DNA from 3 places in the Geodermatophilus sp. URMC 62 genome. Region 1 is predicted to be linked to each of the others. Evidence: predicted binding sites of a transcription regulator. Region 1 holds the regulator's gene; each other region holds the start of a gene.
What was found. Region 1 encodes LexA, which represses DNA repair genes until DNA is damaged. Its sites were predicted from a motif close to TCGAACANNTGTTCGA; they were not measured.
Positions count from the first base shown of each region.

Region 2: the regulator LexA is predicted to act here: its motif matches at 8,665-8,680, upstream of ruvC (crossover junction endodeoxyribonuclease RuvC).
Region 3: the regulator LexA is predicted to act here: its motif matches at 6,399-6,414, upstream of ACU616_RS07440 (DUF222 domain-containing protein).

Region 1 is NZ_JBRFHY010000001.1:335,069-345,348, reverse strand. It holds gene dapF (diaminopimelate epimerase) at 1-779, shown strand, start outside; gene ACU616_RS01600 (hypothetical protein) at 776-979, opposite strand; gene hflX (GTPase HflX) at 1,132-2,607, shown strand; gene ACU616_RS01590 (phosphatase PAP2 family protein) at 2,745-3,503, shown strand; gene ACU616_RS01585 (hypothetical protein) at 3,469-4,593, shown strand; gene lexA (transcriptional repressor LexA) at 4,643-5,422, opposite strand; gene ACU616_RS01575 (LysM peptidoglycan-binding domain-containing protein) at 5,711-6,376, shown strand; gene ACU616_RS01570 (hypothetical protein) at 6,511-7,164, shown strand; gene nrdR (transcriptional regulator NrdR) at 7,655-8,203, shown strand; gene ACU616_RS01560 (vitamin B12-dependent ribonucleotide reductase) at 8,329-10,280, shown strand, end outside.
Region 2 is NZ_JBRFHY010000001.1:5,267,475-5,277,754, reverse strand. It holds gene ACU616_RS25305 (MOSC N-terminal beta barrel domain-containing protein) at 1-8, shown strand, start outside; gene thrS (threonine--tRNA ligase) at 110-2,167, shown strand; gene ACU616_RS25295 (HIT family protein) at 2,182-2,742, shown strand; gene pgsA (phosphatidylinositol phosphate synthase) at 2,742-3,377, shown strand; gene ACU616_RS25285 (phosphatidylinositol mannoside acyltransferase) at 3,374-4,351, shown strand; gene ACU616_RS25280 (glycosyltransferase family 4 protein) at 4,351-5,583, shown strand; gene ACU616_RS25275 (hypothetical protein) at 5,595-6,131, shown strand; gene pdxS (pyridoxal 5'-phosphate synthase lyase subunit PdxS) at 6,197-7,120, shown strand; gene pdxT (pyridoxal 5'-phosphate synthase glutaminase subunit PdxT) at 7,117-7,791, shown strand; gene ACU616_RS25260 (YebC/PmpR family DNA-binding transcriptional regulator) at 7,788-8,540, shown strand; gene ruvC (crossover junction endodeoxyribonuclease RuvC) at 8,699-9,280, shown strand; gene ruvA (Holliday junction branch migration protein RuvA) at 9,277-9,921, shown strand; gene ruvB (Holliday junction branch migration DNA helicase RuvB) at 9,918-10,280, shown strand, end outside.
Region 3 is NZ_JBRFHY010000001.1:1,540,220-1,550,499, reverse strand. It holds gene ACU616_RS07465 (right-handed parallel beta-helix repeat-containing protein) at 1-768, opposite strand, end outside; gene ACU616_RS07460 (amidase family protein) at 1,074-1,445, opposite strand; partial or broken gene ACU616_RS07455 (amidase) at 1,607-2,389, opposite strand; gene ACU616_RS07450 (hypothetical protein) at 2,469-2,669, opposite strand; gene ACU616_RS07445 (RecQ family ATP-dependent DNA helicase) at 2,729-4,441, opposite strand; gene ACU616_RS07440 (DUF222 domain-containing protein) at 4,632-6,386, opposite strand; gene ACU616_RS07435 (DUF2786 domain-containing protein) at 6,549-7,721, opposite strand; gene ACU616_RS07430 (putative bifunctional diguanylate cyclase/phosphodiesterase) at 7,814-10,132, opposite strand; gene ACU616_RS07425 (TOBE domain-containing protein) at 10,232-10,280, shown strand, end outside.

The DNA.
Region 1 (10,280 bases):
AGCGGCTGTGCGAGCGCCGCGCCGGCCTCGGCGGCGACGGCGTCCTGCGGGTGGTGCGCAGCCGCCACGTGCCCGACGCCGCCGCCGTCCTCGGTGCCGACCTCGACCGCTGCGAGTGGTTCATGGACCACCGCAACGCCGACGGCTCCCACGCGGAGATGTGCGGCAACGGCGTCCGGCTGTTCCTGCACGTGCTGATCGCCGAGGGGCTGCTCGACCGCGCGGCCTGCGCCGACGGCATCCTGGTGGGCACCCGCGGCGGGCCGCGCCGGGTGGGCGCCGGGGCCGACGGCACGTACTGGGTGGACATGGGCCCGGCCCGGCCCTTCGGGCGCGGTGCGGCGACCGTGGCAGGGCGGGCGTTCCCCGGCCAGGCCGTCTCGATGGGCAACCCGCACCTGGTCTGCGCCACCGACGCCGACCTCGACGCCCTCGACCTCACCGCGCAGCCCGGGTTCGACGCGGGCCTGTTCCCGGAGGGCGTCAACGTCGAGTTCGTCCAGGTGCTCGCCCGGCCGGCCGAGGGCGCCGACGCCCACGTCCGGCTGCGGGTGCACGAGCGCGGCGTGGGGGAGACCCGCTCCTGCGGCACCGGCGCCTGCGCCACCGCCTACGCCGCCCTGGCAGCCGGGTCCGACGGGCCGCAGCGCGGCACGGTCGTCGTCGACGTCCCCGGCGGGCGGCTGACGGTCGACGTCTCCCCGGGGACGACGGTGCTGCACGGCCCCGCCGTCGTCGTCGCGACGGGGCAGCTGACCCCGAAGTGGCTCGGCTCCTAGGGAGTGTCCGGGGTGTCGGCGCGGGTCTCGGGCTCGTCGGTCGGCGCCTCGGGCTTGTCGCCGGGGCCCACGTTCCCGGTGCCGCGCGGCGTGCCGGCCCCGGTGTCCTGGTCGGCGCCGCCGAAGAGGTTGCGCGGCACCTCCAGCCCGACCGGGTCGCGGCCGGGGTCGTCGGTGCCCTCGCTGCTGCTGGTGCTCACGGGTGCCTCCCTGGGTCGTGGTCGTCGTCTCGCCCGTACCCGGCTCCCCGCGGGATGCACCTGACCCGTTCCGGTGTTGTACCGGCCGTATGACGACTGCAGAGACGACAACCCAGGTGACCGTGGACGGCGTGCGTGTCACGCTGGACCCGATGACGACCGCACAGAACCGCGCCGTGCTCGCGGACGCACAGGACCGGGCCGAGCGCGCTGAGGCAGCCCGTCCCGCCCCGGCCGGCCAGTGGGACGACGACGACACGACCGGCTCCTACGACCTCGAGGCCCGTGGCGCGCTGCGCCGGGTGGCGGGGCTGTCCACCGAGCTCGCCGACATCAGCGAGGTCGAGTACCGGCAGCTGCGCCTCGAGCGGGTCGTCCTCGTCGGCGTCTGGACCGAGGGCACCCAGGCCGACGCCGACCGGTCGCTGGCCGAGCTCGCCGCGCTGGCCGAGACCGCCGGCTCGGAGGTCCTGGAGGCCGTGAGCCAGCGGCGCGACAAGCCCGACGCCGGCACCTACGTCGGCTCGGGCAAGGCCGCTGAGATCCGCGACATCGTCGCCGCCAGCGGCGCCGACACGGTGATCTGCGACGGGGAGCTCACCCCGGGCCAGCTGGGCGCACTGGAGAAGATCCTCAAGGTCAAGGTGGTCGACCGGACCGCGCTGATCCTCGACATCTTCGCCCAGCACGCCACCAGCCGGGAGGGCAAGGCCCAGGTCGAGCTGGCGCAGATGCAGTACATGCTGCCGCGCCTGCGCGGCTGGGGTGAGTCGCTGTCCCGGCAGGCCGGCGGCCGCGTCGCCGGCGGTGGCGGCATCGGTACCCGCGGTCCCGGTGAGACCAAGATCGAGACCGACCGCCGGCGGATCCGGTCGCGGGTGAGCAGGCTGCGTCGCGAGATCGCCGGCATGGCGACTGCGCGCGCGACCCAGCGCTCGGGCCGCGACCGCCACGCCGTGCCGAGCGTGGCCATCGCCGGGTACACCAACGCGGGCAAGTCCAGCCTGCTCAACCGGCTGACCGGCGCCGGCGTGCTGGTGGAGAACGCGCTGTTCGCCACCCTCGACCCGACGGTGCGGCGTGCACAGTCGCCCGAGGGCCGCGAGTACACGCTCACCGACACCGTCGGCTTCGTGCGGCACCTGCCGCACCAGCTCGTCGACGCCTTCCGGTCGACGCTCGAGGAGGTGGCCGGTGCCGACCTGCTGCTGCACGTCGTCGACGGCTCCGACCCCGACCCGCTCGGCCAGATCGACGCGGTGCACGTGGTGCTGCAGGAGATCGACGCCGCGGCGGTGCCCGAGCTGATCGTCGTCAACAAGGTCGACGCCATGACCGAGGACGACGTGCTGACCCTGCGCCGCGCCCTGCCGGGCGCGGTCTGGGTCTCGGCGCGCACCGGCGAGGGCATCGAGCGGCTGCGCGAGATCGTCGCGACCCGGCTGCCGCACCCGGACGTCGAGGTCGAGGTGCTCGTGCCCTACGACCGCGGTGACCTGGTCGCCCGCGTCCACCGCGACGGCGAGGTGCTCAGCGAGCAGCACGAGGCGTCGGGCACCCGGCTCTCCGCGCGGGTGGACGGCGGCCTCGCCGCCGCCCTCGAGCGGTTCGCCGTGCCCGTCGGCTGACCGGTCCTCCCCGCACCCCGCCGCCCGGGTGCCCGGCTCCGCGCCAGGCCCCGGGCGGCTCGCCGTCTGCCCCACCGTCCGCCTCGCCCTCGGGCGGCCGAGGTCACGGACGGGTCACGGGCCGGTACCGTGACCGGATGACCAGCGGCGTGGTGCGGCGCCGGGACGGCGCACCGGCCGGGGACGGGCCCGGCGAGCCCGCCGCCCTGCCCGGTCGCGTGGTGACCCCCGGCCGCCCGCCGTGGTGGCTGCTGCTCGGTGCCTTCCTCGTCGCGTCCGCCGTCACCGTGGACCTGCTCAGCCGCGGCTACCTCGAGTGGGTCGACCTGCGGGTCTCCGAGGCGGTCAGCGGCTGGGACCTGCGCGACTCCCCGGCCTACTGGCCGGTCTGGGCGGTCACCCAGATCGGCGGGCGCGGCACCATCCTCGCGGTGCTGGCCGTCCTGGTCGGCTGGCTGTGCGTGCGGCAGCGGACGCTGCTCCCGCTGGTGCGGGTCCTCACCGCGCTGGCGCTGCTCACCGTCGTCGTCTACGCGTTCAAGTTCGGCACCGGGCGCACCGCCCCGGCCTACCCGGGGTCGTTCTTCCACCGCGACGGGGCCTCCTATCCCTCCGGGCACGTGGCCAACGCCGTGCTCATGTGGGGGGTGGCCCGCTGGCAGGCGGTCGAGTACCGGCTGGGTCCGCGGGTGCAGCGCACGCTGTGGTGGCTCAGCGTGCTCGGGCCGGTGGCCACCGGTGTGGCCATGGTGTCGCTGGACTTCCACTGGGTGACCGACGCGGTGGTCGGCGCGGCCGTCGGCCTCCTGCTGCTGGGCGTGGTTCACGCACTGGACGCAGCCGTGCTGTCACGCTGGCCTCGTGCGCGAGCCGGCCGTCCGTCCGCGCGGTCCTGACAGGCGTCGCGGGCCCGTTTCCGGCCGTCGCAGGGCCCGCCGCGGGGCGGCCGCCCCCGTCTGCCTGGCCCTGACACTGGCGCTGACGCTGGCCGGCGCGCCGTCCGCAGGCGCCCAGGAGCCGGCCGCGGCGTCCGTCCGCTGCCAGGTCACCGATCCGCGGCTGGCCGAGCTGTCGGGCCTCGTCGACGTCGGTGACCGGGTGGTGGTGATGGCCGACGGCGGCGACCAGGTGGCGGTGTACGCGCTGGACGGCACCTGCCAGGTCGTCGACGTCGTGACCGCCCCGCTGGACCCCTACGACCCCGAGGACCTCGCGGTCGGCCCGGACGGCACGGTGTGGCTGGCCGACACCGGGGACAACAACGGCACCCGGGCCACCGTCGCGCTCATCGCTCTGCGTCCCGACGGCGCCACCGCGCTGTACCGGCTGACCTATCCCGACGGCGCGCACGACGCCGAGGCACTGCTGCTGGCCCCGGACGGCACCCCGTACGTGGTGACCAAGGAGGTCCTGGGCGCCAGCCACGTCTACCGGCCGGCCGCTCCGCTGGTGGACGGCGGCACCGTCGGGCTGGCCGACGTCGGCACGGTGTCCTTCACGCTGACCGGCACGCCCGGCGGCCCGGTCGGGCGTGCGGGCCAGCTGCTGGTCACCGGTGGCGCGGTCGCGCGTGACGGCAGCCGGATCGCGCTGCGGACCTACACCGACGCCTACGTCTGGCCGCTGGCCGGCTCCGACGTGCCGGGCGCGCTGGCCGGCGAGCCCGTGCGCGTCGCGCTGCCCGCGGAGCCACAGGGGGAAGCGGTCACCTTCACCGCCGACGGCGGCGCGCTGCTCGTCGCCGGGGAGGGCGTGCCCGGCGACGTCACGCTGGTCCCGGTGCCGGCTGCCACCGCGGCGTCGACGCCGGCTGCGCCGTCGGCCCCGGCCGATCCGTCGCTGGCGGGACTGCTCTCCGGCGACGGTGGCGGCCCCTCGCCGGTCACGGCCGGGCTGGTGGCCGCTGCCGTCGCAGCCGTCCTCGTCTGGATCGGCGGGCGGCTGCGCCGGCGGCGCGACCCGGCCGGCCCACCCGTCGGTCGGTGACCGGCCGACCCGCCCCCACGGGGCGGGTCGCTCAGCGAGCGGTGCGGCGTCAGACCCGGCGCAGCACCGTGACGACACGGCCGAGGATGGTCGCCTCGTCGCCCGGGATCGGCTCGTACGCCGGGTTGTGCGGCAGCAGCCAGACGTGCCCGTCGCGGCGCTTGTAGGTCTTCACCGTGGCCTCGCCCTCGAGCATCGCGGCCACGATCTCACCGTTCTCCGCGGTGGGCTGCTGGCGCACGACGACCCAGTCGCCGTCGCAGATGGCCGCGTCGACCATCGAGTCACCGGCGACGCGCAGCATGAACAGCGTGCCCTCGCCGACCAGCTCGCGGGGGAGGGGGAAGACGTCCTCGACCGCCTGCTCGGCGAGCACCGGGCCACCGGCGGCGATCCGGCCGACCAGGGGCACGTAGGTGGGCGCGCCGGTGTCGGCCGCGGGTGCGCCGGTGGGGGCAGTGGCGGGAGCGGCGGTCTCGCCCGGCGTCTCACCGGGCAGCCGGACGTCGAGCGCGCGGGGGCGGTTGGGGTCGCGCCGCAGCCAGCCCTTCTTCTGCAGCACCGAGAGCTGGTGGGCGACCGACGACGCGGAGGACAGGCCGACGGCCTCGCCGATCTCGCGCACCGAGGGCGGGTAGCCGCGGCGCTCGATCGAGTCGCGGATGACCTCGAGGACCCGGCGCTGCCGCTGCGTCAGGCCGTCGCCGGCCTCCGTGCGGTCGGGGAAGGTGCGGACCGCGCCGGTCCCCTCCCCACCCGCGCCGCTACCCGCGCGGCGGGACGTCCCGCCGGTGCGTGTGCGCTGGCCGGTCCCGCTCGTGCCCGCCACGTCTCCTCCTCGCCGGCCGTGCTGCCACGGCCCTCGTGTCCTGCTCCCGCCCGGCCGCGGTTCGTCGTTCAGGACCGCCGGCTGGACGGGACCGCCTCGGCGCCCGGAGGCGACGGCGGACGGGTGCTGGTCGGACGGTAGCGCCTCGGCGCCGGTACTTCAAACGTGTGTTCGAAACCCGCCAGGAGGTATCGGGGTCGACCCCGTCGGCGGGTTGCGCTAGGAATCGCACAGGCGTTCGATCGAACACGCGTTCGACCAGGTGGCACCGACGAGGAGGAGTGGGTCATGGGCACCGTGCGGCAGGACGTGCTGGAGTTCGACGCGACGGTCCGGGTCCCGTGGCGGCCGTCGCTCCGGCCGGGGGCCGGTGTCGGTGGCGGTGGCGGTGTCGGTGGCGGTGTCGGTGTCGGTGTCGGTGTCGGAGGTGTGGCGGCTGCCGGCCGCCCGGCCCGGCCGGCGGCGCCCGGAGCCCTGCCGGGCTCCGGCCCGCGGGTCGGCGGGCACCTGCGCCCCGTCCCCGACCACCAGGCCGCCGCGGCCGTGCGCACCGCCGGGCCGGCCACCGAGCGGCCCGGCGCCCGGCGCGACCCGGCCCGTCCGAGCGGGCGGCCGCTGCGCTCCGGTGCCACCGGTGGCCCCGTCCGCGGTGGCTGCGCGCCGGCCGCCGTGCGGCTGACCCGGCGGGGGCGGCGCCTCGTCACCGTGCTCGCCCTCGGCGGAGCGGTCGGTCTGGGCGCCTGGCTCGCGCCGCTGGTGGGCGGTGCCGACGGCGGACTGCGGCTCGCGGGGGAGAGCAGCGTCGTCGTCGAGCCGGGCGACACGGTGTGGTCGATCGCGGGGGAGGTCGCCGCGGACGGGGAGGACGTGCGCGTCGTGGTCGACGCCATCGAGGAGCTCAACGACCTCCGGGGCTCGTCCGTCGTGCCCGGCCAGGTCCTCCAGCTGCCGTGAGCGCGCGGTGCGGGGCGTCCGGGTCCGCCCTCGAGCTCCGGCAGACATGGACGAGAGGGCGGCGGCGAGTTCGTCAACCCTCCGCGCGAGGTCGCTCACCGGCCGGAGCAGTACCGGCACCTACGGTCGAGGACGTGTCAGCAGCCGTGAACAGCCGGGCCGCAGTCGTCTTCCGCTCGCCGCAGGACGTCGAGGTGTGCGTGGACGGCGCCTGGGCTCCCGGCGCCATGCTGGGCTGGCGGCACGACGAGCGCGGCGGCTGCCAGGCACAGGTGCGGTGGCGCGACGGGGGCGAGCCGACCTGGGTCGACCTCGCCGGTGTGCGCCTGCCCGAGCGGCACCTGTCCCTCGCGCACACCGCGTCGCCGTCCGAGCCACCGAGCGCCGAGGTCGGCGACCGCGACCGGCAGGACGGTGCGCCCCGTCCCGACGCGACCGTCGTGATGGCCGCGGTGCAGCCGGCACGCCGCACGTTCCGTGCCGGCCGCCGGCACGGCGCCGACGGCACCGCCGAGCAGCCCGCCGACGGGTCCGCCGCAGCGGGCCGGCACCGGGCGCCCGCCGACGGGTCCGCCGGTGCGGGCCGGCACCGGGCGCTCACGGCCGAGATGCCGGCGGTCGCCGTCGGCGCCCCCGCCGTTCCGGACGGCCCCGGCGCCTCCGCGGCGTCCTCCGGGGCGTCCTCCGCGGAGGTCGGGGAGCCGGACCTGCTGACCCGCCCGATCCGCCTCGACGACCTGGCGTCACACCCGCGCGGCGGGCGTCCCGCCGTCCGCCGCCCGGTCTGAGCGCTCCGTCCCGGCGTCCCCGCCGGACGCGGTGGGTCCGGGCCCCGGTGCTGGGCCGGGGCCTCCGCGGGCAGCTCCACCGTCGACGAACCCGCCGTCCGGCAGTGCCCGTGCGCGCGTCCCCCACGCCTGTTCCACCCTCTCCCGCACGCCGACACGCGCGGGCCCTCGGCGTGTCGTGTGGCGGGTGGGGAGCGTGCTCGCGCCTGGTCACCGGTGGGTTGCGAGCACATCGCGGCGGAAGAGACATGCTCGCGTTCGGCTTGCAGATGTAGTGGAGCCCGGCCTAGGGTCCCCCTACATCTAGTAGTTGCTTCGACGGTGGTCCTCCACAGGTCATCCTCAGGACTTCCCCGGGGCATCCACCGGATGTCCCCAGAGGGGTCCACAGACGCGACCCCGAGGGGCGATCAGCGGCCGCCGGCGCGGCCGCCCGGGACCGGTCACCGGTTGCGGGTGACGGGCCGGTCGCGGAGGGAGGTGAACCGCAGTGCGCTGCCCGTTCTGCCACAACCCCGACAGCCGGGTGATCGACTCGCGCGAGGCCGACGAGGGGGCCACCACCCGCCGTCGCCGGTCGTGCCCGGCCTGCGGTCGCCGCTTCACCACGGTGGAGGAGGCGGTCCTCGCCGTCGTCAAGCGCAGCGGCGTCAGCGAGCCGTTCAACCGGGCCAAGGTCGTCGCCGGCGTCCGCCGGGCCTGCCAGGGCCGGCCGGTCGACGAGGACCAGTTGCAGCAGCTGGCCCAGCAGGTGGAGGACGCCATCCGCGCCAGCGGGGCGGCCGAGGTCCCCAGCCACGAGGTCGGGCTGGCCATCCTGCGGCCGCTGCGGGAGCTCGACGAGGTGGCCTACCTCCGCTTCGCCAGCGTCTACCGCGCCTTCACCTCGCTCGAGGACTTCGAGAAGGCCATCACCGAGCTGCGGGCCCGCCACCTCGCCGGCGGCACCCCGCCGCTGCCGGGCATGCAGCTGGACCCACCGCCGCGCCGCCGCGGCGGCGGGCGCAGCCAGCCCGCGGCCGACCGGACCGCCACCTGACCGCACCCCGTCCCGACCGCCGGCAGCACCGCCGGACACCCGAGCACGCCAGGAACGTCAGCACCACCCGCTAGAACGAGTGCGGCTCTTCCCCAGCCGCCGACCACTCCACGAGGGAGAGCTCTGTGACCGAGACCGAGGACCGCTTGTCAGGCCGCACGCGTCGCGCCCCCGCCAAGGCGCCGACCCGGGGGAAGGGCCTGAAGGTCAAGCGGGTCTACACCACCGCCGGGGTGCACCCCTACGACGAGGTCACCTGGGAGCGGCGCGACGTCGTCATGACCAACTGGCGGGACGGCTCGGTCAACTTCGAGCAGCGCGGCGTGGAGTTCCCCGCCGAGTGGAGCATCAACGCCACCAACATCGTCACCACGAAGTACTTCCGCGGCGCCGTGGGCACCCCGCAGCGGGAGAGCAGCCTGCGCCAGCTCATCGACCGGGTGGTGCTCACCTACGGCGCGGCCGGCCGCGAGCACGGCTACTTCGCCAGCGAGGGCGACGCGGAGGTCTTCGAGCACGAGCTGACCTGGATGCTGCTGCACCAGGTGTTCAGCTTCAACAGCCCCGTGTGGTTCAACGTCGGCACCAGCGCCCCGCAGCAGGTCAGCGCCTGCTTCATCCTCGCCGTCGACGACACGATGGACTCGATCCTCAACTGGTACCGCGAGGAGGGGCTGATCTTCAAGGGCGGCTCCGGCGCCGGTCTGAACCTCTCCCGCATCCGCTCGTCGAAGGAGCTGCTGTCCTCCGGCGGCACCGCCTCGGGCCCGGTCAGCTTCATGCGCGGGGCCGACGCCTCCGCCGGGACGATCAAGTCCGGTGGCGCCACCCGCCGCGCGGCCAAGATGGTGGTCCTCGACATCGACCACCCCGACGTCGAGGAGTTCATCGAGACCAAGGCGCGCGAGGAGGACAAGATCCGCGCGCTGCGCGACGCCGGGTACGACATGGACCTCGGCGGCAAGGACATCACCAGCGTCCAGTACCAGAACGCCAACAACTCCGTCCGCGTCTCCGACGAGTTCATGCGCGCGGTGGAGGACGGCACCGGCTTCGGCCTGCGCTCGCGCCTCGACGGCTCGGTCATCGAGACCGTCGACGCCAAGGGCCTCTTCCGCAAGGTCACGAAGGCCGCGTGGGAGTGCGCCGACCCCGGCATCCAGTACGACGACACGATCAACGACTGGCACACCAACCCCGAGACGGGGCGGATCAACGCGTCCAACCCCTGCTCGGAGTACATGAGCCTGGACAACAGCTCGTGCAACCTGGCGTCGCTGAACCTGATGAAGTTCCTCAACGACGACGGGACCTTCGACGCCAAGACCTTCGTCAAGGCCGTCGAGCTGGTCATCACGGCGATGGACATCTCGATCTGCTTCGCCGACTTCCCGACCGAGCCGATCGGGGAGACCACCCGCGCCTACCGGCAGTTGGGCATCGGCTACGCCAACCTCGGCGCGCTGCTGATGGCCACCGGGCACGCCTACGACTCGCGGGGCGGCCAGACGCTGGCCGCGGCGATCACCTCGCTGATGACCGGCACCGCCTACCGCCGCTCGGCCGAGCTCGCCGGCATCGTCGGCGCCTACGACGGCTACGCCCGCAACGCCGACGCCCACGCCCGGGTGATGCGCAAGCACGCCGCGGCCAACGACGCCATCCGCCCGGTCGGCGCCGACGACGCCGACGTGCTGCGGGTCGCCACCGCCCAGTGGCAGGACTGCCTGGAGCTCGGCGCCGACAACGGCTGGCGCAACGCGCAGGCCTCGGTGCTGGCGCCCACCGGCACCATCGGCTTCATGATGGACTGCGACACGACCGGCATCGAGCCGGACTTCTCGCTGGTCAAGTACAAGAAGCTGGTCGGCGGCGGGTCCATGCAGATCGTCAACCAGACGGTCCCGCGGGCGCTGAAGAGCCTGGGCTACCAGGACGAGCAGGTCGAGGCGATCGTCGAGTACATCTCCGAGCACGGCCACGTCGTCGACGCGCCGAGCCTGCGCCCGGAGCACTACGAGGTCTTCGACTGCGCCATGGGCGAGCGGGCCATCTCCCCGATGGGCCACGTCCGCAT
Region 2 (10,280 bases), 4.9 Mb from region 1:
CGGCGTAGTCGGGTCTCCGGGCCGGGGGCGGGCGCTCGATACGCTGACCGGTGCCCGCCCGGTCCGGACGGACGCCGACCCGCACCCCGAGCGACCCCCAGGAGACCCCGTGTCCGCCGCGCCCACCCCCGCCGCCACCGCCCCGATCCGGGTGCCGGCCGGGACCACGGCCGAGCAGGCGCTCAAGGGCGCGGGGGTCGCGCTCAAGGGCCCCGACGGCGCCGTCGTCGTCCGTGACCTGGCCACCGGCGACCTGCGCGACCTCGCCTGGAGCCCCGCGGCCGACGCCGACGTCGAGCCGGTGCCGGCCGCCAGCCCCGAGGGCCGCGCGGTCATCCGGCACTCGACCGCGCACGTGCTCGCGCAGGCGGTGCAGGACCTGTTCCCCGGTACCCGCCTGGGCATCGGCCCGCCGGTCGAGAACGGCTTCTACTACGACTTCGACCCCGAGAAGCCCTTCACCCCGGAGGACCTGCAGGCGCTGGAGAAGCGCATGCAGCAGATCGTCAAGGCCGGCCAGCGCTTCTCCCGCCGCGAGATCGCCGACGACGACGCCCGCGCCGAGCTCGCGCACGAGCCCTACAAGCTCGAGCTGATCGGGCTCAAGGGCGGTGCCGACGACACCGAGGGCGCTGACGTCGAGGTCGGCGGCGCGCAGCTGACCATGTACGACAACCTCGACGCCCGCACCGGCGAGCGGGTGTGGACCGACCTGTGCCGCGGCCCGCACCTGCCGCGCACCTCGGGCATCCCGGCGTTCAGCCTGACCCGGTCGGCGGCGGCCTACTGGCGGGGCAGCGAGAAGAACCCGCAGCTGCAGCGCGTGTACGGCACCGCGTGGGAGAGCCGCGAGGCGCACAAGGCCCACCTGGAGCAGGTGGCCGAGGCCGAGCGCCGCGACCACCGCCGGCTGGGTGCCGAGCTGGACCTGTTCAGCTTCCCCGACGAGATCGGCTCGGGCCTGGCGGTGTTCCACCCCAAGGGCGGCGTCGTCCGCCGCGAGCTGGAGGCCTACAGCCGGCAGCGGCACGAGGAGGCCGGGTACTCCTTCGTCAACACCCCGCACATCACCAAGGGCCGGCTGTTCGAGATCTCCGGCCACCTCGACTGGTACGCCGAGGGCATGTACCCGCCCATGCAGCTCGACGAGGAGCGCGACGCCGACGGCGCCGTGCGCCGGCAGGGGCAGGACTACTACCTCAAGCCGATGAACTGCCCGATGCACAACCTGGTGTTCGGGTCGCGCGGCCGGTCCTACCGGGAGCTGCCGCTGCGGCTGTTCGAGTTCGGCACCGTCTACCGGTACGAGAAGTCCGGCGTGATCCACGGGCTGACCCGCGCCCGCGGCTTCACCCAGGACGACGCGCACATCTACTGCACCCCCGAGCAGATGCCCGGGGAGCTGCGCGGCCTGCTGGACTTCGTGCTCGGCCTGCTCGCCGACTACGGCCTGTCCGACTTCTACCTGGAGCTCTCGACCCGGAACCCGGACAAGTCGGTCGGCTCCGACGAGAGCTGGGAGGTGGCCACCGAGGCGCTGCGCCGGGCGGCGCTGGACTCCGGCCTCGAGCTGGTGCCCGACCCGGGCGGCGCGGCGTTCTACGGCCCGAAGATCTCCGTGCAGGCGCGCGACGCGATCGGCCGCAGCTGGCAGATGTCGACCATCCAGGTCGACTTCAACCTGCCGGAGCGCTTCGGCCTGGAGTACACCGCCGCCGACGGGTCGCGGCAGCGGCCGGTCATGCTGCACCGCGCCCTGTTCGGCTCGATCGAGCGCTTCTTCGCCGTCCTCACCGAGCACTACGCGGGCGCGTTCCCGGCGTGGCTGGCGCCGGTGCAGGTGGTCGGCATCCCGGTCACCGACGACCAGGTCGGCTACCTGACCGACGTGGCGCTGCGGCTGCGGGAGCGCGGCATCCGGGTCGAGGTCGACGACTCCGACGACCGCATGCAGAAGAAGATCCGCACCGCCGCCAAGCAGAAGGTGCCCTTCGTGCTCATCGCCGGGGCCACCGACGCCGAGGCCGGTGCGGTCTCCTTCCGCTTCCGCGACGGCAGCCAGCGCAACGGGGTGCCGGTGGAGCAGGCCGTCGACGCCGTCGCCGCGTGGGTGGCCGCCCGCCACAACGCCGACCCCACCGCCGAGAGCCCGTTGGGGCCGGCGTGAGCACCGGCCCGGAGGTGAGCTTCTCGGTCCCCGTCTCCAGCGACGACGGCGGCCCGGCGGCCGTCTTCGAGCACCTGTGGACGCCGTACCGGATGGCCTACATCCGCGGGTCGGGCAAGCCGACCGGCGAGCACGACTGCCCGTTCTGCCTCATCCCGGCCATGACCGACGAGGACGGGCTGGTCGTCGCCCGGGGCGAGACCGTCTTCGCCGTCCTCAACCTCTACCCGTACAACGCCGGACACCTCATGGTGGTCCCGTACCGGCACGTGCCCGACTACACCGACCTCACCGACGCCGAGGTCGCCGAGCTGGGCGCGTTCACGCAGACGGCGATGCGGGTGGTGCGGCAGGTGACCGGCGCGCACGGCTTCAACATCGGGATGAACCAGGGGGCGGTGGCCGGCGCCGGCATCGCCGACCACCTGCACCAGCACGCGGTGCCGCGCTGGGGCGGCGACACCAACTTCATGCCGGTCATCGGCCTGACGCGGGTATTGCCGCAGGTGCTGGCCGAGACCCGCGCGCTGCTGGCCCAGAGCTGGCCGGCGGCCGCCGCGCCGCGGGGGGCCTGATGCTGGGCTCGGGTGCCCGCGCCGCCGTCGGCCGGTTCTGGGCGCCGGTGGTCACCCGGCTGGCCCGGGCCGGGGTGACCCCGGACATGGTCACCCTCACCGGCACCCTCGGCGCGATCGCCGGCGCGGTGCTGCTCGTCGCGCACGGGCAGCTGTTCTGGGGCGCGTTCACCGTCACGGTCTTCGTGCTGCTCGACATGCTCGACGGCGCCCTCGCCCGCGCCCGCGGCGGCGGCTCGGCGTTCGGCGCGGTGCTGGACTCCACCTGCGACCGGGCCGTCGACGCCGCCGTCTTCGGTGGTCTGGTGTGGTGGTACACCGGCGACGGCGGGAACCGGCTGCTCGCCCTGCTCGCCCTCGTCGGGCTCGTCCTCGGCGTGCTGACCAGCTACACCAAGGCCCGCGCCGAGGGTGTCGGCATCCCCTGCGACGTCGGGCTGGTGGAGCGCACCGAGCGGCTGATCCTGGTGCTCGCCGGCACGGGTCTGACCGGCCTCGGCCTGCCCTACGCCGTCGACGTCGGCCTGTGGCTGCTCGTCGTCGGCGGGGCGGTGACGGTGGTGCAGCGGGTGGTCGCCGTCCACCGCGGTGCCCGGGGGAAGGCGGCGCCGGCGGCGTCGACGCCGGCGCGGTGAGCGGCGAGCGCGCCGGCACCACCGCCCCCGGCCGTGCCGGTGCCCGGGTCGCCGCCCGGGTCGCCGACCGGCTCACCGACCTCGGGTACGCGGCCGGCTGGCAGGCCGTGCAGCGGCTGCCCGAGCCGCTGGCGCGCGGCGCCTTCGACGCCGGCGGCCGGTGGGCGGCCGGCCGCGACGGCCGCGGCGTGCGCCAGCTGCGGGCCAACCTGCGGGTGGCCACCGGGGGGCGGCTCGCCGACGACGAGCTCGCCGAGCTCACCGTCCGCGCGCTGCGCTCCTACGCCCGCTACTGGCAGGAGGCCTTCCGCCTGCCGCGGCTGCCCCGCCGGCGGATCGTGGCCGAGACCGTCAGCTCCGGCGTCGAGCACTTCGAGCGGGCGCGGGAGGAGGGCCGCGGCGTCGTCGTCGCCCTGCCGCACAGCGGCAACTGGGACGCCGCGGGGGTGTGGCTCGTCGACTGGCTCGGCGGGCCGTTCACGACCGTCGCCGAACGGCTGCGACCGGAGTCGCTCTACCGGCGGTTCCTGGAGTACCGGGAGTCCCTCGGCATCCGGGTGCTGCCGCTGACCGGGGGAGAGCAACCGAGCTCCGCCGTCCTCCGGGAGGAGCTGGCCGGCGGGGGTTTCACCTGCCTGGTCGCCGACCGCGACCTCGGGCCCGGCGGCGTCCCGGTGGAGCTGTTCGGCCGGCCGACGACGATGCCCGCCGGCCCCGCGCTGCTGGCCGCCCGGACCGGGGCCGCCCTGCACCCGGCGATCTGCCGCTTCACCGACCGCGGCTGGGAGTTCGCCGTCCGGCCCGAGGTGCGCGTCGACGGGCCGGGCCGGCTGCGCGACCGGGTCGCCGCGGGCACGCAGGGCGTCGCCGACGCCTTCACCCGCGACCTCGCCGTCCGCCCCGAGGACTGGCACGTGCCGGGCCGGGTCTGGGCCGACGTGCCGCCCGACCCGCCGACGGGGAGGCGCGGCTGATGCGGATCGGCCTGGTCTGCCCCTACCAGTGGGACGTCCCCGGCGGCGTCCAGTACCACGTGCGCGACCTCGCCGAGACGCTGCGCGGCCTGGGCCACCACGTGGAGGTGCTCACCCCGGCCGAGCACGAGGAGTCGCTCACCGACCCCTGGATCACCTTCGCCGGGCGCACCGTCCCCATCCCCTACAACGGCTCGATGGCCAGCGTCCAGTTCGGGCCGGTGTCGGCCACCCGGGTCCGCCGCTGGCTGCGCGAGGGGCACTTCGACGTCGTCCACGTGCACGACCCGGCGCCGCCGTCGATCGGCCTGCTCGTCTGCATGATCGCCACCGGGCCGATCGTGGCCACCTTCCACGCCGCCACGGTGCGCTCGAAGTGGCTGGCCGCCTGGGGGCCGGTCGTGCGCCCCTGGCTGGAGAAGATCTCCGGGCGGATCGCCGTGTCCGACTTCGCCCGCCGGGTGCAGGTCGAGCACCTGGGCGGCGACGCGGTGATCGTCCCCAACGGCGTCCACGTCGCCCCCTTCGCCGAGGGGCCCTGCCTGCCCGGCACCGCCCGCGGCGTCGACGGGCCGACCATCGGGTTCCTCGGCCGCTACGACGAGCCGCGCAAGGGCCTGCCGGTGCTGCTGGAGGCCATGCGGACCGTCGTCCGCGAGCACCCCGGCGCGCGGCTGCTGGTCGCCGGCCGCGGTGACCCCGACGCGCTGCACGAGGCCGTGGCCGAGAACCTGCGGCCGCACGTCGCGCTGCTCGGGGAGGTCTCCGAGACCGACAAGGCCGCGTTCCTGCGCTCGGTCGACGTCTACTGCGCGCCCAACCTGCTGGGCGAGTCCTTCGGTGTGGTCCTCATCGAGGCGATGGCCGCCGGCGCGCCGATCGTGGCCAGCGACCTCGACGCCTTCGCCCGGGTGCTCGAGGACGGCACGGCCGGCGTGCTCGTCCGCCGGGGCGACAGCGGCGCGCTGGCGCGGGCGCTGTCGGACCTGCTCGCCGACCCCGCCCGCCGGGCCGCCCTGTCGGCCACCGGACGGGAGGTGGCCGCCGGCTACGACTGGCAGGTGGTGGCGCGCCGGGTGCTCGCCGTCTACGAGACCGTCGTCCTGCCCGGCTCCGGCGCGGTCACCGCCGCCGACGAGGAGGGGGAGGAGCTGCCCGCCGCGACCGGCACGGCGGGCGGTGTCGACGACGCGGGAGCGTGGCCGTCCCTGCTGCGGAGGGTCCGCCGCTAGCGTGGTCGGCCGTGACGCCCGAGGCCTGGTTGCTCCTCCTCGCGGGCGTCGTCGTCCTCCTGCTGGCCTGGACGGCGTGGACGCTGACCCGCCTGCGCCGCCTGGAGGGGCGCGTGGCGCGGGCCTGGACGGTCCTCGACACCCGGCTGCGGCAGCGCGCCGCCCTCGCCGCCGACCTGGCCGCCGAGCACTCCGCCGTCCTGGGGGAGGACCGCACCGCCCGGCTGAAGACGGCGGCCTACGAGGCCCGCGAGCTGCCGGCCGGTGACCGCGAGCTCGCCGAGAACACCCTCGGCCGGGAGCTGCGCGCCCTCCCGGCCGACCTCACCGGCCTCCCGCCGGCGCTGCTGGGCGGGCTCGCCGAGGCCGAGGACCGCATCGCCCTGGCGCGCCGCTTCTACAACGACGCCGTCCGCGACACGCACCTGCTGCGCGAGCGCCGGCTGCCCCGGCTGCTGCGGCTGCACGGCGACCGGCCGCTGCCGCGGTTCTTCGACGTCGAGGACGGACTGGACGCCGTGACCAGCGGCACGTCGGCGGCCCGCTGACCCGACCTACGATGGTCGCGGTCGTGGGCCGTCCGGCCCGGGTCCCCCCTCTCCTGGAGCAGCCCGTGTCCTCGCACGCCGACGTCCCGACCGACCCGACCGCCGCGCCGGCGACCGGCACCGACCGCGTCAAGCGCGGCCTGGCCGAGCAGCTCAAGGGCGGCGTGATCATGGACGTCGTCACTCCGGAGCAGGCGCGGATCGCCGAGGACGCGGGCGCGGTCGCGGTCATGGCGCTGGAGCGGGTGCCCGCCGACATCCGCGCGCAGGGCGGCATCGCCCGCATGAGCGACCCCGACATGGTCCAGGGGATCATCGACGCGGTTTCGATCCCGGTGATGGCCAAGGCCCGCATCGGCCACTTCGTCGAGGCGCAGGTGCTGCAGAGCCTGGGCGTGGACTACGTCGACGAGTCCGAGGTCCTCACCCCGGCCGACGAGGCCCACCACATCGCCAAGCGCGACTTCACCGTGCCCTTCGTCTGCGGCGCCACCGACCTGGGCGAGGCGCTGCGCCGGATCGACGAGGGCGCGGCCATGATCCGGTCCAAGGGCGAGGCCGGCACCGGCAACGTCGTCGAGGCCACCCGGCACATGCGGGCCCTGCGCGCCGGCATCCGGCGGCTGGCCACCCTCGACGAGACCGAGCTGTACGTCGCGGCCAAGGAGCTGCGCGCCCCGCACGACCTGGTGGTCGAGGTGGCCCGCGCCGGGAAGCTGCCCGTCGTGCTGTTCACCGCCGGCGGCATCGCCACCCCGGCCGACGCGGCGATGATGATGCAGCTCGGGGCCGAGGGCGTGTTCGTGGGCTCGGGCATCTTCAAGTCCGGCGACCCGGCGCAGCGCGCGGCGGCGATCGTGCAGGCCACCACCTTCTTCGACGACCCGGCCGTGATCACCAAGGTGTCCCGCGGCCTGGGCGAGCCGATGGTCGGGATCAACGTGGCGACGCTGCCCGAGACCGAGCGCTTCGCCACCCGCGGCTGGTGAGCGGGCCGCGCATCGGCGTCCTGTCGCTGCAGGGCGACGTCCGCGAGCACCTCGCCGTCCTCACCGGCCTGGGCGCCGAGGCGGTGCTGGTCCGGCGTCCCGAGGAGCTGGCCGCCGTCGACGGGCTGGTCCTGCCGGGCGGGGAGTCGACGACGATGACCAAGCTCGCCGTCCGCACCGGCCTGCTCGAGCCGCTGCGCGACGCCGTCCGCGGCGGGCTGCCGGCCTACGGCACCTGCGCGGGTCTGGTGCTGCTGGCCGACCGGCTGCTCGACGCCCCGCCGGACCAGCCCACCCTGGGCGGCCTCGACGTCACCGTGCGGCGCAACGCCTTCGGCCGGCAGGCCGACTCCTTCGAGTCGCGGATCGCGCTCGACGGCGTGCCCGGCGGACCGCTGTCGGCGGTCTTCATCCGCGCGCCGTGGGTCGAGGAGACGGGGCCCGGGGTGCAGGTCCTCGGGCGGGTCGTGGGCGGAGCGGCCGACGGTAGGATCGTCGCGGTGCGCCAGGGCGACGTCGTGGCCACCAGCTTCCACCCCGAGCTGACCGGGGACACCCGGGTCCACGGGCTCTTCGTGGAGATCGTGCGGCGCGCGGCCGCGGTCGGCGGGGCGGTGGCTGTCCCCAGTGGCGCCGGCGCCGGTGCCCCCCACCCCGGAGGAGATCAGTGAGCGGCCATTCCAAGTGGGCGACGACCAAGCACAAGAAGGCCGGGATCGACGCCAAGCGCGGCAAGCTGTTCGCCAAGCTGATCAAGAACATCGAGGTCGCGGCCCGCACCGGCGGCGGTGACCCGGCCGGCAACCCGACGCTCTACGACGCCATCCAGAAGGCGAAGAAGAGCTCGGTGCCCAACGACAACATCGACCGCGCGGTCAAGCGCGGCTCCGGCGCCGAGGCCGGCGGCGTCGACTACCAGGGCATCACCTACGAGGGCTACGCCGCCGGCGGCGTCGCGGTCCTCGTCGAGTGCCTCACCGACAACAAGAACCGCTCGGCCATGGAGGTCCGCACTGCCATGACCCGCAACGGCGGGTCCATGGCCGACCCGGGGTCGGTGTCCTACCTCTTCTCCCGCAAGGGCGTCGTCGTGGTGCCCGCGACCGACGGCGTGGACGAGGACACCGTGCTCATGGCCGTCCTCGACGCCGGTGCCGAGGAGGTGCGCGACCTCGGCGACACCCTCGAGGTGGTCTGCGAGCCGGGCGACCTCGTCGCCGTCCGCTCCGCGCTGCAGGACGCTGGCATCGACTACGACTCCGCCGAGATCGGCTTCGTGCCGAGCGTCACCGTCGAGCTCGACGAGGAGGGCGCCGGCAAGGTGTTCCGCCTCATCGACGCCCTCGAGGACTGCGACGACGTGCAGAACGTCTACGCCAACTACGACGTCCCCGACGAGGTCCTCGCCAACGTCGGCTGATGGAAGGACCCCCTCGCCCCCACGCCTCGCTCCGCTCGGCGCGGGCCCCTGCGAGGGGGCCGTTCCAGCACCGCACCGGGCGGGCGTGTCGCACCCGATCGTCGGCCGCGACGGTTAGCCTCGGTCGAACACCAGTTCGGCCGGGGGGAGACGCGTCCGTGGGAGGCAGCGCCATGCGGGTGCTCGGCATCGACCCGGGGCTGACCCGGTGCGGGTGGGGCGTGGTCGACGGCCGCCCCGGCGCCCGCCCGGCCGTCGTCGGGGTGGGGGTCATCCGCAGCTCCGCCGAGCTCGACCTGGAGCTGCGGCTGCTGGAGCTGCACACCCAGGTGACGGCGCTGCTGCGCGAGCACCGGCCCGACGTCGTGGCCATCGAGCGCGTCTTCACGCAGAACAACAAGGGCACCGCCACCGGCACCGCGCAGGCGGCCGGGGTCGCGGCGCTGGCCGCGGCGCAGACCGACCGGCCGGTCGCCTGGCACACGCCCAGTGAGGTCAAGGCGGCCATCTCCGGCAACGGCCGCGCGGACAAGGAGCAGGTCACCCTCATGGTCACCCGGGTGCTGGGCCTGTCGGCCGCCCCCAGGCCGGCCGACGCCGCCGACGCCCTGGCGCTGGCGGTCTGCCACGTCTGGCGCGGCCCGGCCCAGGAGCGGCTGCGGGTCGCCGCGATCGCCGGCGGGATCGGCGCGCCGGTCCGCTCGACGACGCTGCCGCGCTGGACGGGGGTGAGCCGGTGATCGCGTCGGTGAGCGGCCGGGTGGCCGCGGTCTCGCCGGACGGCGCGGTGGTCGAGGTCGGCGGGATCGGCCTGTCGGTGCAGTGCACGCCCGGCACCATCGCCCGGCTGGCCGTGGGCCAGGACGCGCGGCTGGCCACGAGCCTCGTCGTCCGCGAGGACTCCCTGACCCTCTACGGCTTCGCCGACGACGACGAGCGCCAGCTGTTCGAGCTGCTGCAGACGGCCAACGGCGTCGGCCCGCGGCTGGCCCAGGCGGTGCTGGCCATCCACCCGCCGCGGGAGGTCCGCCGCGCGGTGTCGATGGCCGACGTCAAGGCGCTGATGCAGGTGCCCGGCATCGGCAAGAAGGGCGCCGAGCGGCTGATCCTGGAGCTGCGCGACCGGCTGGGGACCACGACGGCGGACACCCAGCTCGACGGCCCGGCCGCGCTGCCCGCCGGGGCCGGCCCGCTCACCCCGGTGACGCCGTGGCGTGACCAGCTCGCCGCGGCGCTGATCGGGCTGGGCTGGAGCAGCCGGGAGGCCGACACCGCGATCACGGCGCTGACGCCGGTGGCCGACGAGCAGCTCACCGCCACCGGGCGGGTCGACGTCGCGCTGCTGCTGCGTCAGGCCCTGCAGCTGCTGGGCAGGTCATGAGCACGCCGTTCGACCGGGCGCTGACCGGGGAGGTGGACGACGGCCCGGGCCGGGAGTTCGGCGTCTCGCCGCAGGCCGGTGACGAGGAGCGGGTGGTCGAGTCGGCGCTGCGGCCGCACTCGCTGCACGACTTCATCGGCCAGCCCAAGGTGGCCCGCCAGCTCGCGCTGGTGCTCGAGGGCGCCAAACGCCGCGGCCGCCCGCCGGACCACGTGCTGCTGTCGGGTCCGCCCGGACTGGGCAAGACCAGCCTCGCGCTGATCATCGGCTCGGAGCTGGGCACCGCGGTGAAGATCACCAGCGGCCCGGCGATCGAGCGCTCCGGTGACCTGGCCGCGATGCTGTCCAACCTCGGCCCC
Region 3 (10,280 bases), 1.2 Mb from region 1:
CACGCTGTTGCCGACGATGCGTCCGCCGCGGGACTCGCGGGCGAAGAGGCCGATGTTGTAGCCCTCGACCACGTTACCGGCGATGCGGGCGCGCGCGTCCTCGGAGTCAGCGACGGCGATCGCGGCAGTGCCCCTGTCGGGTTGGTCGGCGGTGCCGCGGTCGACGCCCACCTCGACGTTGTCGACGATCCGGCTGCCAGTCGAGTCGGCTGCCAGGATGCCGTAGCGGCCATGCCCGTAGCCCTTGGTGTCGCTGACGTCCAAGCCGTCGGCACCCCACGCGGCGATCCCGTGGGCGGGGTGGTTGCGGGTCTGGAGGGCTGTCACGTCGACGGGGCCGTCCGGGTTCAGGAAGAACAGCCCGGACACGTTGTCCGACACGTCGCCAGGGGGGGTCTCCGCAGGATCGACGCGCTCCTGTTCCGTCCAGCAGGCCGCAGGCTCGACGGCCGGTGGCTCGTCCAGCGGCCAGTCGATGATCGTCTCGTCGCGCCCCGAGCCGACAATCGTGAGGCCCTTGCCTTCGATGCACACGGCCTCGGTGTAGGTGCCGGGCGCGATCTTGAGTGTGTCGCCGGACGCGGCGTCGTCCACGGCGTCCTGGATGGTCTTGTACCGCTCGCCCGGTCCCACCTCGAGGGTGTGCCCGGCTGCGGCGGCGACGCCTGACGGGAGGACGGCGAGCAACAGGCCTGTCGCGCTGGCCACCGCCAGGCCGCGAACCGTCCCGGCACGAGACCTCGGCTTCGTCGTCGGGGTGTGGTGCATGGTGTGAGGCCTCTTTCGGTAGCAGGGCATGCCCACGGGTCCGCGCGTCCGCTGGTCGGAGGTGACCTGGATCCTGTGAGGTTCCTGCCCGATGCCGGTCCATCCTCGATCGCCGTGCCCAGCGGTGTCCAGACGCCCGGAGCGGAATCTCTCCTCCGGAGACGGCCTCCGTACTGCAACGGCACCTGCCGAGCGCCGGCCCCGTGACCTGCGAGGAAGGTGTGTGCCGCGCAAGCCTCGCAACGGGCCTTCGGAGTCCTGACCTGCTGTTCTCGTACGGACGATGAGCACGTGCCGTTGCAGTACTAGAGCGGGGGGCGCCGCGTCCCCCAGTCGGTCGCCGACTCGTAGGCCCGTCCCACGCGGAGCACCCCGGCCTCGTCGAAGGGCCGGCCGATGACCTGCAGGCCGATGGGGAGCCCGGTGGAGGTGAAGCCGCACGGCACGGACAGCGCCGGCAGGCCGGTGACGTTGCCCGGGGCCGAGTGGCCGACCCAGGCGTCGATCACCGCCTTCTCCCTCCCGCCGGGGAAGGTGAAGGTCTGCTGCCCCACCTCGGCCGCGGCGGCGGGCAGGGTCGGGCACACCAGCGCGTCGAGACCCTCGAAGGCGCGGCGGAACGCCTGCTGCACCAGCGTGCGCACGCGCAGGGCCTTGATGTACTGGGTGGCCAGCACCGTCTCGCCGGCCTCGAGGAACACCCGGACGTCGTCGGTGTACAGCTCCCCGGACTCGCGCAGCAGCTCCTGGTGGTACGCGCTGGCCTCGGGACGAGCACCCCGAACTCGACGGCCATCATCTGCTCGGCGAAGGGGATCTCCACCTCCCGCAGCCTCGCCCCCTGTGCCTCGAGGACGCCGATGGCCTCCCGGACGGCGGACTCCACCTCGGGGTCGACGTCGTCGAAGAAGTAGGTGGTCGGCACGCCGAGCGTCAGGCCGCGGACCCCGGCCTCCAGGTCGGCGGTGAAGTCGGGGACGGGCTCGGACGCCGAGCCCGGGTCGCGGGCGTCGAAGCCGGCGATCGCCTGGAGCGTCAGGGCCGCGTCGCGCACGGTGCGGGTGAGGGGTCCGGCGTGGTCGAGCGACCAGCACAGGGACGTGATGCCGTGGCGCGAGACGCGGCCGTAGGTCGGCTTGAGGCCGACGGTGCCGCACACCGACGCCGGGATGCGGATCGAGCCGCCGGTGTCGGTGCCCATCCCCACCAGGCACTCGCCGGCCGCCACCGCCGCGCCCGAGCCGCCGCTCGAGCCGCCCGGCACGCGACCGGTGTCCCAGGGGTTGCGGGTCGTGGGCGTCAGCACGCCGTAGGCGAACTCGTGGGTGTGCGTCTTGCCCACCACGACCGCGCCGGCGTCACGGAGCCGGGCCACGCAGGCGGAGTCCTCCGTCGCGACGTGCTCGGCGCGGACCGCGGAGCTGGACGTGGTCGGCAGGCCGGCGACGTCGTAGAGGTCCTTGATGCCCACCGGGATGCCGTGCAGGGGCCCACGGTGGCCGCCGTCGGCGATCTCCCGCTCCGCCTGCCGCGCCGCCTCCAGCGCCTGCTCGGCGGTGACGACGACGAAGGCGTTCAGCCGGCCCTCGACCGCCTCGATGCGGTCGAGCGCGGACTGCACGAGTTCGACCGGGGACAGGGTGCGCTGCTCGATCTGGCGGGCGGCCTCGGCGATGTCGAGCTCGGAGGGCTGCACGTCCTCACGCCCACCGCGCGTCGAAGGCGGCGGCCGGGGGCGTCTCGCCCACGGCGATCTCGTCGAGGCTGTCGTACAGCCCGAGGACCATGGTCACGGCCGGACCCGCCGCGGCCCGTCGCTCGGTGCTGAGGTCCAGACGGGCGTGGGCGAGCAGCTGGTCGAACGCCTCGTCGCCGAGCGGCGACCGTTCTGCCGGGGCCATGGGCCACCTCTTCCGGGTCGGGTGTGACGTGCGGCACAGCATGCCCGAGGTCGGGGTGGTCAGCCGCCGCGGACCTGGAGCAGGTCGTTGGCCTCGATCGCCTTGAGCGCGAGGGTCTTGTAGCCGACCTCGTCGAAGAGGACGACGACGCGGTCGTCCTCGACCCGCATGACCATCCCCGGCCCCCACTCGGTGTGCACGACCGGCGTCTCGGGTGGGAACGGGGTGTCGGCGTCGACGACGGTGGCGTGCTCCTGCGCGGTGCCGGCGGAGCAGGTGTCGCAGTTGCCGCATGGCTCGTCGAGCTGCTCCCCGAAGTAGCCGAGCAGGAACTGGCGGCGGCAGTCGGTGGTCTCGGCGTAGCCGCGCATCATCTCGACCCGGCTCTGGTCGACCCGCTCGTGGTGCTCGGCCAGCTCGCGCGCGGCGGCCGCGGCCTCGCCGGGGGACGGTGCGCCCTCGGCCGGGTGAGCGGCGCCCTCCTCGTCGAGGACGACGGCCGAGACCTGCTCGAGCAGGTTGAGGTCGCGGGCCAGGGGGGTGGCGGGGCGGCCGGTCTCCTCGCGCAGCTGCTTGACGTCGACGCCGTCCTCGACCCCGGCGGCCGGCGCCGCGGCGACCAGCCCGGCCACCTGCTGCAGCTCCTCCTCGGCGGGGGCGCCGGCGGCGAAGAAGCGGCGCAGGCCGAGGTCCTCCTGCCGGTAGACCAGGACGGCGAGCGCCGGGTCGCCGTCGCGGCCGGCGCGGCCGATCTCCTGGTAGTAGCTGTCGACGGAGTCGGCCGGCTCGGCGTGGACGACGAAGCGGGTGCCGGGCTTGTCGATGCCCATGCCGAAGGCGGTGGTGGCGACGACGACGTCGAGCTCGTCGTCCATCCACGCGCGCTGGGCGTCCTCGCGCTCGCTCTTCTTCAGGCCCGCGTGGTAGGCCCGGGCGCGCAGCCCGCGCTCGGTCAGCGCCTCCGCGAGGTCCAGCGTGCCCTTGCGGGTGGCGCTGTAGACGATGCCCGGGCCGCGGCCGGCCTCCACCTCGCCGGCCGCCCGGTCGAGCACCGCCTGCCGCTTGGCGTGCGCGTCGGCGTGGTGGTCGACCTCCAGCCGGATCTCCGGCCGGTCGAAGCCGGCGACGACGACCTCCGGGTCGCGCATCGACAGCCGCTCGAGGATCTCGGCGCGCACCGGCGGGGCGGCGGTGGCGGTGAGCGCCAGCACCGTCGGGTGCCCCAGCTGCTCGACCACCTGGCCCAGCCGCAGGTAGTCGGGGCGGAAGTCGTGGCCCCAGGCGGAGACGCAGTGCGCCTCGTCGACGACGAACAGCGCCGGGCCGGCGTCGCGGACGGCGTCGACCACCTCGGACTTGGCCAGCTGCTCGGGTGCGAGGAAGAGGTAGCGGACCGTTCCGTCCGCCAGCCCCTCCAGGGCTGCGCGCTGGTCGCCGGCCGACAGGCTGGAGTTGAGCTGGGCGGCGCGGCCGACGGCGTCCCCGAGTTCGTCGAGCCGCTCCACCTGGTCGCGCTGCAGCGCGATCAGCGGCGAGACGACGAGCACCGGACCGTCGAGCAGTTGCCCGGCCACCTGGTACACCGCCGACTTCCCGGCCCCCGAGGGCAGCACCGCCAGCGTGTCCTGGCCGGCGAGGACGGCCTGCATCGCGCGTTCCTGCCCCGGGCGGAAGTCGTCGAAGCCGAGGACGTCGCGAGCCGTCTCGCGCAGCCGGCGGGTGCGGACGGAGGCCGAGCCGCCGGCGGGGTTGTCCTGCTTCTCTCGGGGCACCGGCACGCGCTGCCCGGGGCCCGAGATCGGCAAACGGAACCCTGCTGGACGCTGGGCTCCGCGGGCTCGGCCGCGTCTCCGCGGGAACGCGACGGGAACGCGGTGGGATCGGCAGGGTCGCGTCTCCGCGGGAACGGGACGGGAACGCGGCGGGATCGACTCGGTCGCGTCTCCGCGGGAACGCCGGTCGTCAGGTGCCGGACGGCCCGTCCCCGCTCGTGAGGCGGCGGAGCCGGTCGCGGTGGTCCGCGAGGACCCCGACCGCATGCCGCAGGTCCATCCGGTCGCCGCTCGGGGGCAGCGCGTCGCCGAGCGCCGGCTCACCCGCGGGGAACAAGACCCTGCCCATCGCCGCGGCGTCCTCCGCCGCGCACGCCGTCCGGTCCGGGAGGTCAGCAGTCCGGCCGGAGCGTTGACCGGCGGAGGGGCGTTGACCGGCGGAAGGGCCGGTCCGCCGGAGCGATCGGCCCTCCGGACGGCTGCCGGTGCGGAGGCCCCGCCGTCCGGCCGCGGCCCGTCTCCGACGAGCCGACCGCGTCCCCTGGGCGTCCTCGGCCCGGCGGGCGACACGCACCGGCCGCCGGCCGACCTCGTCGTCGATCGGGTGCACGCCGGTGAACGGGTCGAGCGTCGTCGGCTCGGCTGCCGCGTCCCGGGGCTGCGAGGTGTCGTGGAGGCCGGCCAGGCCGCCGTGGAAGGCCGCGTCGGCGGTGCCCCAGACGTACCGCCCGTCGGGTGCCGTGACCGCGAGCCGGCCGTCGACCCGGGCCACGACCAGGTCGCGGTCGTGCACCAGGCCGTGGTCGACATCGCAGAGCAGGACGAGGTTGTCCAGGTCGGTGCGACCGCCGAAGGACCAGTGGCGCAGGTGGTGGGCGTGGAGTCGCTCGACGCGCGTCTCCGGGCAGCCGGGCCGTGCGCAGCCGCCGTCGCGACGCAGCAGCGCCCGCCGCTGTCCCTTGCTGGCGCGTCGCCGTCCGCGGCCGAGGGCGAGGGGCTCGCGGCCGCGCTCCAGCATGATCACGGCGGTGGCGTCGCAGAGCACGCGCCGGGCCTGGGCCGGCGTCAGGGCCGGACCGCCCTCCAGGTGCGCCCGGCCGGCCGCGGTGTCGTCGGCGAGGACGGCAGCGTCGACGTGCACGACGACCTCGCGCCGGGGCGGGTCGCCGGGACGGCGGTCGGCGTCCACCCCGGCCCGGGCGAGCGAGGCGAGCGCGCTCAGCCGGCGGGCGGTGGTGCGTTCGCGGGCCAGCCCGGCCAGCTCGTCGTCGTCCGCACAGCGACGGTGCAGCTCCTGCCGCTCCTGCCAGTCCGATCCCCGGGCCGGACCGGCCTCCCGGGTGCGCGCGTTCTGCGCCCGCTCGCGCCGGGCCTCGCGCTCGGCGACCGACTCGATGGCGGCCAGCACTTCCGCGCCGGGTTCGGGACGCATCCGCAGCCGCAGGGTCAGCATCCCGTCGTCGTCCCAGGAGTACTCGAAGGACTCCTGGGACCCGGGCCGGTCACGCTCCTCGTCGTCGGCACGGTCGGTGCGGCGCCAGGAGCGGACGAAGCGCTCGAGCTGGGCGGCGGTGGTGTCGACGGCGAGGTCGAGCAGCGCCTCCTCGGTGTCGGGCTCGGCGATGCGCGTCAGCGCCCGCACCGTGGAGTAGGACAGCCGCCCGTCGGCGAAGGCCGCCTCGGCGAGCGGCAGCAGGCGCAGGGCCCGGGCCACGCGGACGTGCTCTCTCGCGGCACCCGGTGTCAGGCCGCACTGCCACGCCAGCCAGTGCCCGCAGGACCGGATGCCCCACCCGTGCCAGCCGTCGCGCTCGTCGAACTCGGCCACGAGGCACAGCCACGAGGCGGTGGCGGCCGCCAGCCGGACGGCGCCGGCGGTGATCGCCCGGGCCAGTTCGGGCAGCGGGCTGCCGGAGGGGTGCGGAGTGCTGCTCGGCTCGGGCACGGCGCCTCCTCGTCGATCGTGTGTTCGGAGGCTATGGCCGACCAGTGACGGAAACCGCAGGTCACGAGCGTGGGGGCGTTGCCGCGGAGACGCGGCCGGACGTCAGCGCAGGTGCGGGTGGCGGGAGCCGACCTCGGCGGAGTCGGCGGCCGCGCGGCCGGCTCACCAGCCCGCGGCGTCCGCCGGGGAGCGGCCGCGGCTGCTGCGGACGCGGGGGAACAGCCCGGTGAACGCGTCGTCGACCGCCTCCTGCCGCGAGCGCAGGACGGGCAGCAGGTCCACGCCCTGCTCCGTCGCCGCGGCCGCCGCGGCCCGGTCGCGCGCGCTGGTCAGCCGCTCACCGATGCGGCTCGCGTAACCGAGCAGGAACGCCCGGCGGAACGAGCGGGAGGCCGACCCCCGGCGCGCCGCCCGCTCCGCGGCCCCGAGGGCCTGGCCGACCTGGAGCAGCAGCGAGGTGAACAGCAGCTCGACGGCGTCGAGGTCGCAGGTGTTGCCGACCAGGGTGGCGATGCCGAGACCCTGGTACCAGACCAGCCGCACGCCGTTGGCCTCGGCGACCGCCCCCAGCAGCTGCACCTTGGCCCGCACGTACGGGTCGTCGACGTGGACCCGGCGGGTGCCCACGCCCGTCCGGGCCGCCCCGTCGCCGGCCTCCAGCAGTGCGGAGTCGACCGCGTGGCGGGTCATCAGCTCCTGCGCCTTGGCGGTGAGCGCCTCGGCCTCGTCCGGGAACCCCGTGGACTCCGCCTTGGCCAGCAGCGCCCGGATGCGGCGCAGCGCCCGGGCGTCGTCGGGCGCGGACGCCGGCTCCGCCCGGCGCGCCGCCGGGCCCCAGCGCGAGGGCGGCGGCAGCAACTGGTCGATCCGCGCCAGCGTGCGCAGCGTCGCGGCCACGATCAGCACCTCCCGCCACGCCTCGCCGGCCGACCGGCCCTCGGCGCGGTGCCAGGCGGCCACCACGGCGGGGTCGCCGGCCGGGGTGCCGGCGCCCAGCGCCCCCAGCTCGCGGAGCTGGTCGACCCAGCCCTGCGGCGCCCGGGAGGCGGCGTCGGAGCGGCGGGCGTCCTCGGCGATGAGGGCGACCACCAGCCGGGCCGCGCGGGTGGTCGCCCGGCGGCGGACCGCGTGGGCGACGTCGGCCGGCTGCCAGCCCCGCTCCCACGCGTCCGCCAGGGCCGACAGCAGCGCCCCGGTGGCCCCGCCCGACCCGTCGACCGCCGGGTCGCGTCCGGCCAGGACGGCGGCCACCGCGCCCGCGTCGGCGCCGTCGGCGTGCCAGTCGCCGCCGAGCAGCAGGGTCCGCAGCCAGGTGTCGTCCGCCGTCGTCGCCATGCCGGCGATGCTCTCCCGGCGGCGCGGCGCCGTCGCGGAGGCGCTGTGGACGGCCGGCCCCTGTCCACAGGCCCGCGCGGGTGCACCGCGGATCACCGCGGACGGGCGAGCCACTCCCGTTCGATCCGGTCCGCCGGCGCCGGGCGGCCCAGCAGGTAGCCCTGGACCTGCGGGCAGCCGAGCTCCCGGAGGCGCCGCAGCTGCTCCTCGGTCTCCACGCCCTCGGCGGTGACGGTGGCCCCCAGGTGGTGGGCGAGCGCGAGGACGGCGGAGACGATCGCGTCGGTCGGGCGGTCGTCAGGCAGCCGCGCGACGAAGGAGCGGTCGAGCTTGAAGGCCTGCGGCGTCCGCTCGCGCAGCGCGGCGAAGCTGGAGTAGCCGGTGCCGAAGTCGTCCACGGCCAGCACGACGCCGGCCGCGGTGAACTGCTCCAGGGCCGCCCGCGCGCCCGGCTCCACGGCGCAGGACTCGGTCATCTCCAGTTCGAGGGCGTCCGCGGGCAGCCCGACGCGGTCGAGCAGCGCGAGCACCCAGGGCGCGAAGTCGGCCGGGAGCAGCTGGCGGGTCGAGACGTTGACCGCCACGCGGGGGGTGGCGGCCCCGAAGACCCGGCGCCACCGCGCGGCCTGCGCGCAGGCCTGCTCGAGCACCTGCGCGCCGAGCTCGTGGATCAGCCCGGTCTCCTCGGCGGCGGCGATGAACTCCGCCGCCGGCACCTCGCCGCGCTCGTCGTCGTGCCACCGCGCGAGCGCCTCGACGGTCACCAGCCGGCCGTCGGCCACCCGCACGATCGGCTGGTAGGCGACCGTGACCGCCCCGGCGCCGACCGCGCGGCGCAGCGCGGCGCGCAGCCCCAGCCGGTCCCGGGTCCGCCGGCGCAGCGGCTCGTTGAACAGCTCGTAGCGGTGCCCGCCCCTCGCCTTGGCCCGCTGCAGGGCCATGTCGGCCGCCCGGAGCACCTCCTCGGCGTGCCCGCCCCCGTCCGCCCCGGACGCGGCGTCCTGCTCCTCGCGCAGCCGCGGCCCGGCCAGGCCCTCCGCGTCGGCGACCGCGATCCCGACGCTGACCGTCACGACGACCTCCCGGCCGTCGACGGCGTAGGGCTCGGCCAGCGCCGCCAGCAGCCGCTCGGCCACCCCGGCCGCCTCCTCCGCGCCGGTCACGCCGTCGAGCAGGACGGCCATCTCGTCCCCGCCGAGGCGGCTGACTAGGTCGGCGGGCCGCACCGCCTGCTCCAGCCGGCGCGCGACCGCCACGAGCAGCTCGTCGCCGGCGTCGTGCCCGAGCTGGTCGTTGACGCCCTTGAAGCCGTCCAGGTCGCAGTAGAGCACCGCGAACCGGGCGTCGGGACTGCGCTCGGTGCGGTGGGCCGCGGCGTCGACCCGGTCCATCAGCAGCACCCGGTTGGCCAGCCCCGTGAGCGAGTCGTGGACCGCCGCGTGCTCGGCTGCCGCGATGCTGGCCTGCCGGCCGGTGACCAGCGCGCCGAGGGTCAGGCCGGCCAGGGTGAGGGTCACCAGGCCCAGCTGCAGTCGCAGGGGGTTCTCCACGACGTCCCGGCCGACCAGGGCCACGGCCAGGGCGTTGGCGACGAGCACGGCGAGGGCCACCCGGGGCAGCCCGCCACGGACGGCGATCCAGATGAGCGGCACGTACACCAGGTAGGCCAGGTCCAGCCCGCCGACCGACGGCTCGCCGTAGGCGAGGTACACCGTCGTCAGCAGCAGGACGGCCTGCCCGGCGACCTCCAGCTCCCGGTCCAGCAGGCGGGCGGCGAGGCGGCCGAGCCAGCGCGGGCGCACCCGGTCCGGCCAGGACGCGTGCCCCCGTCCGGTCCGCGGCGCCTCGGGGGGCGCCGGCCGGTCGCGCCAGAGCGCGGGCACCCGCCGGCTCGCGACGAGCAGCGCGGGCGCCAGCACCCCGACACCCGTGGCGCGCCCGGACCAGAAGCCGAGGACGGCCCGGAACCACTCCCCCCAGGTCAGCAGGCCCGTGACGGTGTACTGCAGGACCTGCACGACGGCGACGACGAACGGCCCGGCGACGGCGGCCAGCCCGAGGAACCACGCGACGTCACGCTGGCCGGGCAGGCGGGGGTCGATCCGGAGGCGCCGGAGCAGGACCCAGGCCACGGCCGTGTAGACGGCGGTGCCGAACGCGCCGCTGAGCCAGACGCTGGCCCAGCTCACCTCCGGACTGCTCAGCACCAGTCCGTGCAGGGGGTTGGTCAGCAGCAGGAGCGGGGCGTAGCGCAGCCCGAACACGAGCAGCAGGGTGAAGCTGAGTCCCGTCGGCGGGTACCACAGCGACACCTCCTGCCGGGCCTGGAAGACGCTGGCGACGACGTCGAGGCCCAGCCAGAGCCCGAGGTAGACCACCGAGACGATCAGCGGACCGCGCCACCGGCGCATGCTCGTCGCGTCCCCCTGTCCCCGGCGGCCGGGCCGGCACCGGCTGCCTGCTCCCTGCCCCAGGCCCGCAGCCCTACACCCGGCTCCTACCCTGCGGCGGTGACGACCAGCTACCGGATCGCCGAGGCCGCGGCGCTGCTCGGGGTCA